3 regions of the Kurthia sp. Dielmo genome follow, and region 2 is predicted to be linked to each of the others. Evidence: riboswitches for the same ligand, from Rfam matches in the RefSeq annotation. Region 2 holds a riboswitch; each other region holds the start of a gene.
What was found. A riboswitch is a leader RNA that binds a small molecule or an ion and turns the genes downstream of it on or off. The one in region 2 is predicted to bind S-adenosylmethionine.
Positions count from the first base shown of each region.

Region 1 (4,691 bases), on a different contig from region 2:
GTACGCTCAGGCTGCTTTGAAATATAGGAGCATAAATTAATTGCCCCCGCTGAAATCCCAATAATATAGGGCATCATAATCTCTTCGCGTAATAAGGCATCCAGTACACCGCTCGTATAAATGGTGCGGAATGTACCCCCTTCTAAAATCAAACTCGTTTCGTTCACTGTCGCCACTTCCCTTATTTTTCTGCCTATTTATCGTACACTAAATGTGAAAAACTGTCATATTGTTTTCGTATAAATATGCTTTTCATTTTTGTCCATCAAAAAACACTTCCAAAGCTTGCCTCCTGAAAGTGTCTTTTTCTGTTCTCTTTTTAGTTTTTCATCTATTTATAAACAGGAAGACGTTAGCGAATGATTTTCACCTTTGTCTACCCAATCATATGGCGTTTCTTGGTATACATAGTAATTTAACCAGTTTGAGAATAATAAATGCGTATGTGAACGCCATGTATTACGCGGTTTTTTCGTTGGGTCATCTTCAGGGAAATAATGTTTTGGTAGTTCTGGATTTAAGCCCCGTGCGACATCGCGCTCATACTCTAATGCTAGTGTATCCGCATCATATTCTAAATGCCCGGTCACGAGCACATGACGTTCATCTTTTGAAATCATTAAAAAAGCACCTGCTTCATCTGATTCGGATAATAATTCAATGTCTGGATGATTTTTTACCGCTTCCGTTGATATCGATGTATTACGCGAGTGCGGTGCTGGGTAAATGTCGTTAAAGCCACGAAGTAGTTTCACAGTGCTATCATATACTTCATGGTCAAAAATACCAGAGCACTTCGTTTCAAGTGGGTATTTTCCAATGCCATAATAATGATACAGTGCTGCTTGTGCGCCCCAACAAATATGCATCGTTGACGTCACATGCTCCTGTGCCCAGTCCAAAATTTCTTTATGCTCCTCCCAGAAATCGACCTCATCAAACTCAAATAATTCGATGGGTGCACCGGTGATGATCATACCATCATACCGATCTTTTTTGATTTCATGAAATGTTGAATAAAATGTTTCTAAATGTGATTTTGACACATTTTTTGACTCATGTGTTGCGGTATTTAAGAACGTGACATTCACTTGTAGTGGTGTATTTCCTAATAAACGTAACAGCTGTAATTCTGTTTTTTCTTTTTCAGGCATTAAGTTGAAAATTAAAATATTTAATGGACGAATATTTTGGCTCTTTGAGCGCTCCTCCTCCATAACGAAAATCTTCTCTTCTTTTAATCGTTCTGTTGCCGGTAAATATTGTGGAATGTTAATTGGCATGTTCCTGAACCCCCTCAAATTCGTAAAAAAAGCCCTTCTTAATAAAAATAAGAAGGGCAATTTATCCGTTTCTTATCTTCCAAGTACAAAACTTGTAGGAGTTAGCACCTTTCTACTAGTGTAGAGGTTGCTGAAGCGTCGTCGGGCCTTTTCCCTCGGCTTCTCTTGATAAGACTATGCAGTTTCAGTTATCATAGCAAAATTTCAAATACTTTGCAAACTTTTCTGAAAAAATAGAATATTATTCATAGGATACTTGTTTTTCGAGCTGGTATTTTTGAATCTTACGCACAAGTGTCGACTGATTACAGCCTAATGCCTTCGCTGTTTGACGAATGCTAGGGTATTGTCCGAGCGCCTCTTTAATCACTTTTCGCTCAAAGGCATCCACTTGATTTTTTAGTGTCTGATTCTGATCATAAATAGGCGTTTGTGTGAACGTATCATCGACCAACGGCACTGGATTATGCTGTTGATACTCCGGCTTTTGAAATTCTCGCTGAATGTATTGCAGGGTAATGGTCGACTGCTGCGTTAATAAACTAACGCGTTCAATAAAATTTTTCAGCTGACGAATATTTCCCGGCCAATAATACTGCGTAAGACGGTCGACTGCTGCTTCCTCAATCGTACGCTCAATGCTATATTTCTCCATTACTAAATGTAAAAATCGGTATGCAAGCGGTGCAATATCCTCCTTACGTTCACGCAGTGGTGGAATACGTAGCGGAATAATATTTAAACGATAAAATAAATCCTCGCGAAATTCACCGCGCTGCACCATATCATATAAATTACGATTCGTTGCGGTAATGATCCGCACATCCACTGGAATCGGTTTAATCCCTCCTACACGGGTGATTTCTGATTCTTGTAATACGCGTAGTAGCTTTACTTGTAGCGATAATGGCATCTCGCCAATTTCATCGAGGAAAAGTGTACCTCCAGAGGCAAGTTCAAAAAGACCAGGTTTCCCTGTTTTATTCGCCCCAGTAAACGCACCACCCATATAGCCAAAAAGCTCCGACTCTAATAAATTTTCTGGAATAGCACCGCAATTGACCGTAATCATCGGCTTTTGTGCACGGTGACTTCGCTGATGAATTAATTTCGTTAATTCTTCCTTACCTGCACCTGATTCCCCCGAAATAAGTACCGTCGAATCGACGTTGGCAATGCGTGTGGCTTTTTCAATCACTTGGCGCATCGCTTTAGAAACAGCAATCAAGCTCGTTGAAGATTGTTGCTTTAATGCTTCAAGTTGTTCCTTATACTGTGCACTCTGTGACTCTAAGCGTTCAATCGTGCGCTCCATGTCACGTAGTTCAGTCATTTCACGTGAATTGGCGACAACATATTCCACATTGCCCGCCTCATCAAAAATCGGTAGCGCCGTTACTAATACGACATGTCCATTGGCGAATGTTTGCACGATGTCTTCCCGCTTTTTCGATTTTAGCACTTTCATGGTCACCGACTCATTCATAATGCCGCGTTCAACAAATTCCATCACTGGTAAATAGCGCGCATCGACCTCAAACATCTTGCGATCGGCCTCATTTTGAAAAACGATAATGCCATCTGAATTACAGATTGTCAATCCATCACTAACCGAGTTCAACACATGTTCGATAAATTGCCACGATGTCGTCATCTCTTTATCGTGAATAATAAATAAATACGATGCTTCAAGTTCAATAATATGTACAAAGCAATGTTCTAAATCCAAATAGGTTTGTTGTTCTATACGGAATTGTTCAATAATCTCTGCATATTGCTGCGGTGGCTGCTCACTATTACTAGAAATCCACTGAAACTGGTGATCGGTCAAAATATACGTAATCATTTGTTTTAATTCCATCGACAATCCCCTCCGAAGCCTAGCTTAACATGAACATTGTGGAAAAAAAAGCACTTGTCCGCATGAAAAAACAGGAATCCCCCAGTAGGAATTCCTGCCATTTCCATAAGCTATTCTACATCTGCATTTCGTGTAGCATTTGCAGTCGTAAGCGTTGTTTTCTTCAGGCGCTCACGTAGGAAGAAGCTACCAACGACGAAAATAACGAGTATCGTACTCATATAAAACTGGGCCTGCAAGGATGAAATGAACATCTGACAAAGATACACACCCGCAAGCATCGCAATCGTGACATACGTTAAATACGGGAATAGCCACATTTTAATCGCAAGTGGCTCTGTTTCCATTTTTTCATACTGTTTACGGAAACGAATATGTGCGACCGCAATAAAAATATACACGATAATCATTAAGGCACCAACTGCATTACCTAAGAAGTAGAAAATAACATCTGGCGAAATAAAGTAAAGAATGGCACAAAAGTATGCGACAACCGTACTGCCAATGATTGCAAATGTTGGTGCACTGCTTTTCTTCGATAGCTTCATGAAAATCGCTGGTGCATCACCTTTTTCAGCCATACCAAGTAACATACGTGAACTTGTGAAAATCGCAGAGTTCATTACGGAAATAAGTGATGTAAAAATAACAATTTGCATTAGCTGTGCAGCCATCGGAAGACCGGCCATTTCTAAAATGTTGGCGTATGGCGCTGCTAGTAGTTCCGTGTTATTCCACGGAATAATACAAATCATAATTAATACCGAACCAACGAAGAACAATGCTAAACGATAAATAACATTATTAATAGCACGGACGATATTACGCTTTGGATCCTCTGATTCACCCGCTGCAATGGCGGCTACCTCTGCCCCGCAAATAGAGAAAATAACGAATACAATCCCTGTAAAGATTGGTAGCACACCATTTGGCGCAAAACCACCTGCCTCTTGTATAAATGCAAAGCCATTATGTTCAAACGTCGGTAACACACCAAAAATCATTAAGGCGCCGACTACTAAGAACACGATGATAGCCCCTACTTTAATAAATGCTAACCAGTATTCAAATTCACCAAATGTTTTAACGGAGTATAAATTAATGGCTGTTAGTAGTAGCGTAATCCCTACACTACCGACCCATACTGGAATCGACGGTACCCATGAATGCAGCATGCCACCAATAACGGCCGCTTCTAAACCTACAATGAACACCCAACTCGCCCAGTACAACCAACCAACTGTATAACCTGCCCAGCGGCCAATATAACGACTTGAATACGCTGCAAACGAGCCATTCTCTGGTTTTGTTGAAGCCATTTCACCAAGCATTCGCATAATGAAGACAATGATTAGACAGGCCAATATGTACGAAACGATTGTAGCTGGTCCTGTTGATATAATGTTTTTCCCTGTGCCGACGAATAGTCCTGTTCCGATAATCCCACCAATTGAAATCATCGTGATGTGACGTGTTTTTAATGTTTTGCCTAATTCTACTTGCGCCATATTCCAACACCTCCATATTTTTCCCTCACCCTTTACTAT
Region 1 is NZ_HE578957.1:280,599-285,289, forward strand. Features, by position in the region: gene KTHG_RS06280 (patatin-like phospholipase family protein) at 1-167, opposite strand, end outside; gene metA (homoserine O-acetyltransferase MetA) at 336-1,283, opposite strand; SAM riboswitch class I at 1,353-1,458, opposite strand; gene KTHG_RS06290 (sigma-54 interaction domain-containing protein) at 1,525-3,144, opposite strand; gene KTHG_RS06295 (amino acid permease) at 3,255-4,652, opposite strand.
Region 1: another riboswitch for S-adenosylmethionine. It lies ahead of metA (homoserine O-acetyltransferase MetA); the one in region 2 lies ahead of KTHG_RS04535 (methionine biosynthesis PLP-dependent protein).

Region 2 (5,866 bases):
AATTCATTAATTGAGTCCATCGCAGACCTTGTTGGAAATATTGATACACTGGCACATGATGTCGCAGCAAATGGTGCACAATTAAAAACATCCGCTGCTCAAAGCGCTGACATTATTCAATCTATCGCACAATCTTCAAACGTCATTTCAGAAAGTAGTGAAAATACCATTATAAATATGAATGCTGCTGCGCAAAAAATGGAAATGCTCCATAGCGCCGCAACACATTTATCGAATGATACGAATGATATGAAGATTTCTGCAGATGCGATGATTCAAGCCGCCAATGAAGGCTACGCTTCTGTACAAAATGCGGCAAATATGATGATGGAAATTGAAGAAACAATCGCGAATATAACTGGCACCGTTCAAAAGCTTGGGGACCGTTCTTCACAAATCACATCGATTATTCAAGCAATTACAGAAATCGCAGATCAAACGAATTTATTAGCGCTTAATGCTTCAATTGAAGCAGCACGTGCAGGCGAAGCTGGCAAAGGCTTTTCAGTAGTAGCAGATGAAGTGCGAAATCTCGCTGAATCTTCACAGCAAGCGGCAAACGAAGTGGCATCCATTATTCATGCTATTCAGCGCGAGATCCATACCATTATTGAACAAAATGAAACCGGTGTTACGAAAGTCATTCAAGGTGTTAATTTAACAAATACAACGACGTCCTCTCTTGATATTATCGTGGCACAAACAAATGAAACACTTATGATTATTGATGATATGGCTCAAAAAATTGAAACGTTTGAAAATCATAGTGAACATGTAACCCAATCGTTTATTGAGGTAAATATAATCGCTGAGGAAAATGAGATGCAAGCTGAGGAGAATGCACAATCTGCTGAAGAAGGTGCCCGCTCTGTAGATGCAATTTATGATGCTGTTGAAAATTTATCTACGCAATCTAGTGCACTTCAAAAAATGATTGCAGCATTTAAAATTTCTTAGTTTTTTGAAACCTTCTCTTTCGAATCTCGTCCTGTTACAAGATTGCTCCACTAATGACAGGAAAGTATACACTTTCGCATATTTTAGTGGTATTATTGCCTAACAGGAGATGATTTAACATGAAATTAACAAAATACGTATTATCTTTAGGAGTACTAACTGCTTCTACATTAACAGTTGCAACACCATCTTTTGCTGCAACGACTACTGCAACAACAATGACGGGTACAGTTTTAAATCCTGTCACTGTTCGTGAAGCTGCTGATTTAAAAAGCGATTCACTTGGCGCACTTAAAAAAGGTGACAAAGTAATCGTTTATTCAACTGACAAAAATGGTTGGGTTCAAATCAAATTTAATGCTAAAAAAGCATATATTTATAAAGACTACGTTAAAGTATCAACAACTACAGATGATAAAACACCAGCTACGACAACAAAATCATCAACGAAATATATTCAACAACCTGGTGCAAACGTTCGCCAAAAAGGCAATGTATCATCGAAAATTCTTGGTAAATTAACACCTGGAACAAAAGTAACTGCTTATGGTACAACAAAAGATGGTTGGGTAAAAATCAAATATAATAACAGCACAGCTTATGTGTATAAAGATTATATTGGTGCAAAAAAACCTGCTACGACAACAAAGCCATCAACACCTGCAAACACAACGAAAAAAGGCTACAACTTACAAACAGCTAAAACGTATAAATACGCTCATAATGGCTCTAATGTAACCCTTTCTAGCAAAGGTAAAAAAACATCTTCAGGCTATACGGTATGGACAATGCACGATAGCAAAACAAACAAAACATCAACAGTTTATTTAAAAGAAGTAGCTAATAAAGGTCTTTACTATAAAAAAGCTGGCGAAAAAGCAGTGAAATTATTAAACTATCCTTTCGCAGTTGGTGACACGTATAAGAACGGCTCCACGACTTATAAAGTAACAGGCGTGAACAAAACAGTGACAACAAAAGCTGGTAAATTCACTAACACAATTACAGTTAAAGTTGGCAATGAAACGTATTATATTGCGCCAACAACAGGCGTTGTGAAAATCACAAAAGGCACAAAAACAGTATTCCAATTAAAAAGCGTTAAGTAATCTGCGCTACGCTATTTAAAAGAATCGCTTTTGCGGTTCTTTTTTTATGTAATTTTTAAACTAATAATCATATAATCGTTTTCTTTTTCTGATTTTTGTAATTTTTCAGATTTTATATTGTCACAATTGTCAATTAGTGTTAGAATTCCATTAATTGATTATATCTTATTAACTTAATAGATTTTCTTATCGAGAGAGATTGAGGGACGTGGCCCATTGACATCTCAGCAACCCCCATTGGAAGGTGCTACATCCGCGAAGACATAGTCTTACAGATAAGAAAGGACGTATTTTCAAGTGCCCCTTTCTACTGTGTAGATCGGGGTGTTTTTATTTTATTCATAAAGGATGATGACATATGACAACAATCGAAACAAAATTAGCACAGCTTGGTAATAATTCAGATGAACGCACCGGTGCAATTAATACACCCATTTATTTATCAACGGCCTATCGTCACCCAGGCCTTGGTCAATCAACAGGTTATGACTATACACGTACGAAAAACCCTACACGCGATGTTTTAGAAAGTGGCATTGCTGATTTAGAAGGTGGGACAGCTGGATTTGCCTGTAGTAGCGGTATGGCTGCTGTAGGACTTGTCTTCTCTTTATTTAAAGCGGGAGATGAAATAATCTATCCCGATGACTTATATGGAGGTACATATCGTTTAGCTAAGCAATATGAACAACAATACGATATAAAAGCGCATTTTAATCCATTCAAAGATATCAATGAAGTCGCAGCACTAATCAATGATAAAACAAAAGCAATTTTTATTGAAACACCTACAAACCCATTAATGCAAGAAATTTCAATTGAAGATTATGCAGTGCTTGCACATGAACATAATCTATTGTTGATTGTCGATAATACATTTTTAACACCCTACTATCAACGTCCTATCGAGCTTGGTGCTGACATCGTTTTACATAGTGCCACGAAGTATATTGGCGGACACAATGATGTTCTAGCGGGCCTTGTTGTTGCAAAAGGTGAAGAATTAAGTGAACAACTATTTTTACTACATAATGCAAGTGGCGCAACACTTGGTGCCTTTGACTGTTGGTTATTAATTCGCGGTTTAAAAACACTTCATTTACGTATGAAACAGCATACGAAAAATGCCACTGCACTCGTAGAATTTTTAACTGCACAGCCAGAAGTGAAAGATGTCCTTTATGCTGGTCTTGGTGGCATGATTTCATTCCGCCTACAAAAAGCTGAGTGGGTACCAACATTTTTAGAAGGAATTGACCTCATTGCGTTCGCTGAGAGCCTTGGTGGCGTTGAAAGTTTTATCACCTACCCAACAACACAAACACACGCAGATATCCCTGAAGAAGAGCGTAATGCGCGAGGTGTAGATGCTTCACTCTTACGCTTCTCTGTTGGCTTAGAAGATGTCGACGATTTAACAGCAGACCTACAACGCGTTTTCGCAACATTAGAAGGAGTGACAACACATGACTAATCATAATGAAAACTTTGAAACAACATTAATTACCGCTTCTACACGTGGCGACTATGAGGCTAAAACAGGTGCAGTCAACGTACCAATCTACTTATCCTCTACATTCGACCAAGAGCATTTTGATAGCTTTGGGCCATTTGACTATAGCCGTTCAGGCAACCCTACTCGTCAAGCACTTGAAAATACAATTGCTGAATTAGAACATGGTACACGTGGCTTCGCGTTTTCATCAGGCATCGCCGCAATCGCTTCTGCCCTGTTAACACTAAATGCAGGCGATCATATTGTTATTACTTCAGAGGTATATGGTGGTACATATCGCTTCGTCACGAAAGTATTACCAAAATACAATATTACACATACATTTGCAGACTTCTCTAACTTAAATGAAGTGGAAGCAGCCATTCAAGACAACACAAAAGTATTATACGCAGAAACACCTGCTAATCCTTTATTAGGCATTACAGATTTATCAGGGGTTATCGCCCTTGCTAAAAAACATCAGTTAAAAACATTTGTTGATAATACATTTATGACGCCACTTTATCAAAAGCCGCTTGATTTAGGTGCAGATGTTATTCTTCATAGCGCCACAAAATTCCTTGGTGGACATAGTGATATCATCGCAGGTCTTGCTGTGACAAAAGATGAAGAAATCGGCAATGATATTTATTTCATGCAAAATTCAATGGGTGCCATTTTAGGTGCACAGGATTCCTTTTCACTTATTCAAGGCATCAAGACATTGAATGCTCGCCTAACGCTAGAAAGCGCCTCTGCTGAGAAAATCGCGCATTTCCTTGAGAAAAGTGACTATGTTACAGCGGTTCACTACCCTGGTCTTACGTCACATCCAGGGCATACTACACACTTCAAGCAAGCCACAAGTGCAGGTGCAGTTCTTTCTTTTGAATTACCCTCAAAAGAATTTACAAAAGTATTTGTTGAAAATGTACAAATCCCTATTTTCGCCGTAAGTTTAGGTGGCGTAGAATCCATTCTTTCTTATCCTGTCACAATGAGTCATGCAGCAATACCAAAAGAAGAGCGCGATAAGCGTGGTATTACAGAAGGCTTATTACGCCTCTCTGTCGGCTTAGAAAATGTGGATGATTTAATCCAAGACTTTGAACAAGCATTTGCAAAAGCAGTAGAAGCAACAGCCGTAAAATAAAAATTCATACAAAAAACAGGAACCGCCAAAGCGATTCCTGTTTTTTTATGGAGACAATAGTTATTCAAAATGAGACAAATATTCGCCATATCCTTGTTGTTCTAATTCTGCTTTCGGCACAAAACGTAGTGCTGCTGAATTAATACAATAACGTAAGCCGCCTGATTCTACAGGACCATCCGGAAACACATGTCCTAAATGTGAATCGGCTTCTTTACTACGTACTTCCGTGCGCAGCATACCAAAGCGTGTATCTGTATTTTCAGTTAATGCATCGATTGGTTTTGTAAATGCCGGCCAACCACAACCCGAGTTGAATTTCTCTTTTGATGTAAATAAAGGTTCTCCTGATACAATATCAACATACAAACCTTCCTCAAAATGCTCATCAAATTCATTGCTGTACGGTGGCTCTGTACCTTCTTCTTGTGTTACATGATATTGCATATCTGTTAACTCTTTTAAACGTTGTTCTTTATTTTTCATAAATATTCCCCCAATGTTGTTGTTGAAATGCGACGCGTCCTGAGCCATGTGAATAACGCTCGTAATGCATCGGATTTTTTTTATAATACTGTTGATGATACGCTTCTGCCACATAAAAAGGCTTTGCAGGTAAAATCTTTACAACAATTGGCTGCTGAAATTTTCCAGAAGCTTGTAATGCATCTCTTGAGGCTTCTGCAATTTCTTTTTGTTTATCATCGTGGTAAAAAATAGCCGTTTGATAACTGCCGCCGCGGTCATAAAACTGTCCTCCTGCATCCGTTGGGTCTATTAGCTTCCAATAAAGTTCTACTAATTTTTCATATGGATAAATAGCATCATCAAAAATTATTTGAACTGCTTCATAATGCCCTGTTGTCTCCGAACAAACTTGTTCATACGTTGGATTTTCAACTGTGCCACCTGTATACCCTGAAATAACAGCTTCAATTCCTGGTTGTTCATCAAATGGCTTCACCATACACCAAAAACAACCACCAGCAAATGTTGCAACTTGTTTTGTCATCGCTCTCTACTCCTTCGATGGAATAATTACTTTCAATTCAATCTCATCATTATTTAAATCAAATTTTGTGGCACGAACATAGGCATCCGTCCCTTTTGAAACAGGCACTTCAATAGCATTCAAATTAATATATGCTTGAT
Region 2 is NZ_HE578956.1:838,822-844,687, reverse strand. Features, by position in the region: gene KTHG_RS04545 (methyl-accepting chemotaxis protein) at 1-957, shown strand, start outside; gene KTHG_RS04540 (SH3 domain-containing protein) at 1,077-2,066, shown strand; SAM riboswitch class I at 2,250-2,348, shown strand; gene KTHG_RS04535 (methionine biosynthesis PLP-dependent protein) at 2,425-3,540, shown strand; gene KTHG_RS04530 (PLP-dependent transferase) at 3,533-4,714, shown strand; gene msrB (peptide-methionine (R)-S-oxide reductase MsrB) at 4,775-5,200, opposite strand; gene msrA (peptide-methionine (S)-S-oxide reductase MsrA) at 5,190-5,726, opposite strand; gene KTHG_RS04515 (YpmS family protein) at 5,733-5,866, opposite strand, start outside.

Region 3 (4,691 bases), 760 kb from region 2:
GTTTAAGTTGGCTGCTAATGCGAAGTTTCCTGGGACACCCGCTAAATCAGATGTTTCGATTGCGCGTGGTAAGCCAGCCGCTTCGATTTCTTTAAACTCAAAGTTTTTCGGATTTTTCGTAATATCTTTTGTTGACGCGACTAATGGATCTACATCGTCGCTAATTTCGATTAAGCCTTGTTCTTTTAATGATTTCAGCGTACGTGCTAAGTTTGATGGGTCATTTGCAATTGAGATTTTAGCGCCTTCTGGTAATTCATCAATCGTTTTATATTTTTCAGAGAAGAAGCCCATTGGAGCTGTTGGCACGATAATTAATGCTTTTAATTTTGTATCATTTTCTTTATTGAAGTTTTCTAAGTATACAGAGTGCTGGAATAGGTTGGCATCAATATCGCCGTTATCTAATGCATTGTTTGGTTGGATATAATCACTGAATTCTTTTAATGTTACTTTGTAGCCTTTCTCCTCAAGACCTGGAACAATGGCCTTTTTCAGCATATCGCTATATGGACCGGCTGTTGCACCGATTGTAATTTCTTTTGACGTTGTTTCCTTGTCTGTATCTTTCGCGTCACCGCTACCACACGCCGCAAGTGCTGCGGTCACAATAACTAACAAAACTGCTACTAACCACTTTTTCATATTCAAATCCCCCTATTTTCTATTCACTTTTTTTGCTATCGTATCGCCCAAGATTTGTACAGCCTGAACGAGAATAACTAAAATAACAATCGTTGCAATCATAATCGTATCGTCATAGCGATAGTAACCGAAGCGAATCGCTAAGTCTCCGACACCACCGCCGCCGATTGTACCTGCCATCGCAGAGTACGCAATCAAGCTAATGATTGTCATCGTAATGCCTTGAATAATCCCTGATTTTGCTTCTGGTAATAATACTTCCTTGATGATTAACCAAGGAGAGGCACCTGCTGCGATTGCCGCTTCGATAACCCCTTTACTAATTTCTTTTAATGATGTTTCGACAAGTCGTGCGAAAAATGGAATGGCCGCAACAGATAACGAAACACTCACAGCGAGTGGACCTGTTGTGTCACCAATAAGCACTTTAGTTAACGGAATAAGTGCGACTAATAAAATAATGTATGGAATCGAGCGCACAAAGTTAATTACAAAACTTAACACATTATTGACGATGCGATTTACCTTTTTGCCGGAGTTACGTACGGCGAAAAAACCATGACTTGTGATGAATAATAATAAGCCAAGTGGCAACCCAATAACGAGTACGACTACTAATGAAATGCCAACCATTAATAGCGTTTGGCCAAAGGATGTCCAAATGTCTGGGAGCATCGATGTAAAATGAGCGAAATCAAACATATTACTGCACCTCCACTGTTACGCCGCGAGATTCCATATACGTAATGGCGCGGTTAATATCTTGTCCGTCACCGATTAATTCCATGATGAAGATGCCGAGTGGACGCTCTTGTATGTACTCAATCGTACCGTGAAGGAAATTTCCTCGTACTTCAAATTGCTGTAGCATATCGGAAATAATTCCTTGCCCTGCGGTATCGCCCTTAAATAATACTTTGACGATAGTGCCATTAAATGTATGCATAATTTCTGATGGAATATCAAAGGACACAACACTGCCGATAAATTCCTGCGTTAATGGGTTTGTTGGATTGGCAAAAATATCGTACACACTGCCATGCTCGACAACACGTCCGTTTTGCATAATTGCCATGCGATCACAAATCTCTTTGACTACTTCCATCTCATGCGTGATTAAGACGATGGTGATACCAAGCTCACGATTAATTTTTTTCAATAATTTTAAAATGGCTGTCGTTGTCGTCGGGTCGAGTGCGGATGTGGCTTCATCACATAATAAAATCGTTGGTTCGTTCGCTAACGCTCTTGCGATACCTACACGTTGCTTTTGACCACCTGATAGCTGACCGGGAAAAACGTCCTTCTTATCAGACAGCCCAACCATTGTGAGTAGTTCCTTAATGCGTGCTTCGCGTTTGTCTTTTGCGACATTCGCAGCCTTTAATGAAAACTCAATATTTTCACCGACTGTCTTTTGGTCAATCAAGTGGAAATGCTGAAAAATCATACCGATTTTTAGGCGTGCCTGCCGTAGTTCTTTACCTGATAGTGTCATTAAATTTTGACCATCAACTAAAATCTCACCATCTGTTGGCTGCTCCAATAAATTGATGCAACGTAATAATGAACTCTTCCCGGCACCTGAATATCCGACTATTCCGAATATTTCGCCGTCATTAATTGTAAGATTGACATTATCTACACCGATAACTTCTTTTTTCTTTGCTCGATATACTTTTGAGACATTGTTTATTTCAATCATGCGCATACCTCTTATTCTTGTAAAATTACTTTTTCAGAAAACAAAAAAGCGCCTTTCCTCTGAAAGACGCTTTCTATAATAAACGCTATTTATCTTTCAGAAATACATTCTGTAGGAATTAGCACCTTCCCATAATGGGGGTTGCTGGACATCATCGGGCCTATCCCTCCGTCGCTCTTGATAAATCCTAGTTATTTAGTTGTTTTTATGATTATGTCATCAATAGTATTTCTTTTTACGTCCATTGTCAATATTTTTTCAGAAAAAACTTAATTTTTCAAAATATCTTGATATAGCTCTGGGCGACGGTCATCATACACAGGAATTTTTTTGCGTACCTCATCGACCTTATCAAAATCAACATCGACAATCGCTAGCTCTTCCTCTGCATCACCCGTCCATAATACTTCACCCCACGGTTCAATCACCATTGAGTTGCCGTTAAAGTTTTCTGGCTTATGACTTGTACGATTTACCGCAACGATAAAGCATTGATTTTCAATCGCACGCGCTTGTAATAATGTTTTCCAATGATCAATGCGAGGTGTTGGCCACTGTGCCGAAACGAAAATGACCTTCGCACCGTTTAGCGCATGGAGGCGTAGCCATTCTGGGAAACGAATATCATAGCAAATGACGCCCGCCGCATCTAAGTCACCTAATTTGAAATTATTTTGTCCTGAGCCCGCTGCTAAATATAAATGCTCATCCATCAAGCGGAATAAATGTGCTTTGTCGTATTCACCAACCTGCTCACCGTCTTTATTAAACACAAGCATCGTATTATAAAATTTGTCGCCTTTTTTCGTCGAAACAGAGCCACCAACGATATGAATGCCTAACTCCTTCGCAAGCTCACTTAAAAATTTCTTTGCGCGCTCACCATTTGGATCTGCTAGCTCGTCTAATTTTTTCAGTGCATAGCTTGAATTCCACATCTCTGGTAAAACGACGAGTTCTGCACCTTTTGCGTGTGCTTCGCGTACCAATTCATTTACGCGTGCATAGTTTTTTTCTACATCGCCTGTTGCGACTTTAAATTGAATACAGCCTAATTTCATCACGACACCACCTATAGACATTTTTCTGAAAAAGGTCTACTATGAGAATAATTTTCAGAATATTTCTTTCTATTATACAATAGATTATTTTTGGAGGCACCTACATGAATTTATCAAAAAAGATGCAACAACTTCCTGAGCAATTTTTCGCGAAGCTATCAAAAAATGTGGCAGAAGCAATGGCAGAAGGACGCGATGTCATTAACTTAGGACAAGGGAACCCAGACCGTCCAACACCAACACATATTATTGAGGCGATGCAACAAGCAACCGCTGACCCTAGCATGCACAAATATTCACCATTTCGTGGTACAGTAGAGTTTAAAGAGGCAATCGCCACATTTTATAAACGTGAATACGATGTTGATATTGACCCTAATACGGAAGTCGCCATTTTATTCGGTGCCAAAGCAGGCTTAGTGGAATTGCCAATGGTTATGCTAGATGAGGGTGATACAATGCTATTACCTGACCCAGGGTACCCTGATTATTTATCCGGTGTAGCCCTAGCCAATATCCAATTTGAAACGATGCCACTAACGGCTGACAATCAGTTTTTACCGGACTACAATGCATTAACTCCGGCACAAAAACAGGCTGCAAAGCTTTTGTATATCAACTATCCAAACAATCCGACAGGCGCTGTTGCAACACCCGAATTTTTCGCTGAAACCGTCGCATTAGCCAAGGAGCATGATATTGCAGTGATGCATGATTTCGCCTATGGTTCACTTGGCTATGATGGCATTCGTCCACCAAGCTTCCTGCAAACCGCGGGCGCTAAAGAGATCGGTGTTGAATTTTATACGCTATCAAAAACGTATAATATGGCCGGCTGGCGCGTTGGCTTTGCAGTCGGAAATCGCGACATGATTGCTGGCTTAAATCTTATTCAGGACCATCTCTATTGCAGTCTATTCCCTGCTATCCAGCATGCCGGTGCTGTTGCGCTAACCTCCTCACAGCAATGTGTGACAGAGCAGCTAGCGATTTATGAATCGCGTCGTCATGCTTTAAAAGAGGCTGCCGCAAAAATCGGCTGGGACATTACCATTCCAGCGGGTAGCTTCTTTGCATGGCTGCCTGTTCCTAGCGGTATGACAAGCGAAGAATTTGCAGATGTATTGCTTGCTAAAGCCAATGTTGCCGTTGCGGCTGGTAATGGCTTTGGTGAGCACGGCGAGGGCTATGTTCGCGTCGGCTTACTCGTTGATGAGGCTCGTATTCACGAAGCAATGGAGCGCATCGCCACACTTAATCTATTCGCTTAAGAGGTGACA
Region 3 is NZ_HE578956.1:81,055-85,745, reverse strand. Features, by position in the region: gene KTHG_RS00870 (MetQ/NlpA family ABC transporter substrate-binding protein) at 1-645, opposite strand, end outside; gene KTHG_RS00865 (methionine ABC transporter permease) at 658-1,347, opposite strand; gene KTHG_RS00860 (methionine ABC transporter ATP-binding protein) at 1,349-2,350, opposite strand; SAM riboswitch class I at 2,437-2,537, opposite strand; gene KTHG_RS00855 (carbon-nitrogen family hydrolase) at 2,620-3,411, opposite strand; gene KTHG_RS00850 (pyridoxal phosphate-dependent aminotransferase) at 3,516-4,682, shown strand.
Region 3: another riboswitch for S-adenosylmethionine. It lies ahead of KTHG_RS00860 (methionine ABC transporter ATP-binding protein); the one in region 2 lies ahead of KTHG_RS04535 (methionine biosynthesis PLP-dependent protein).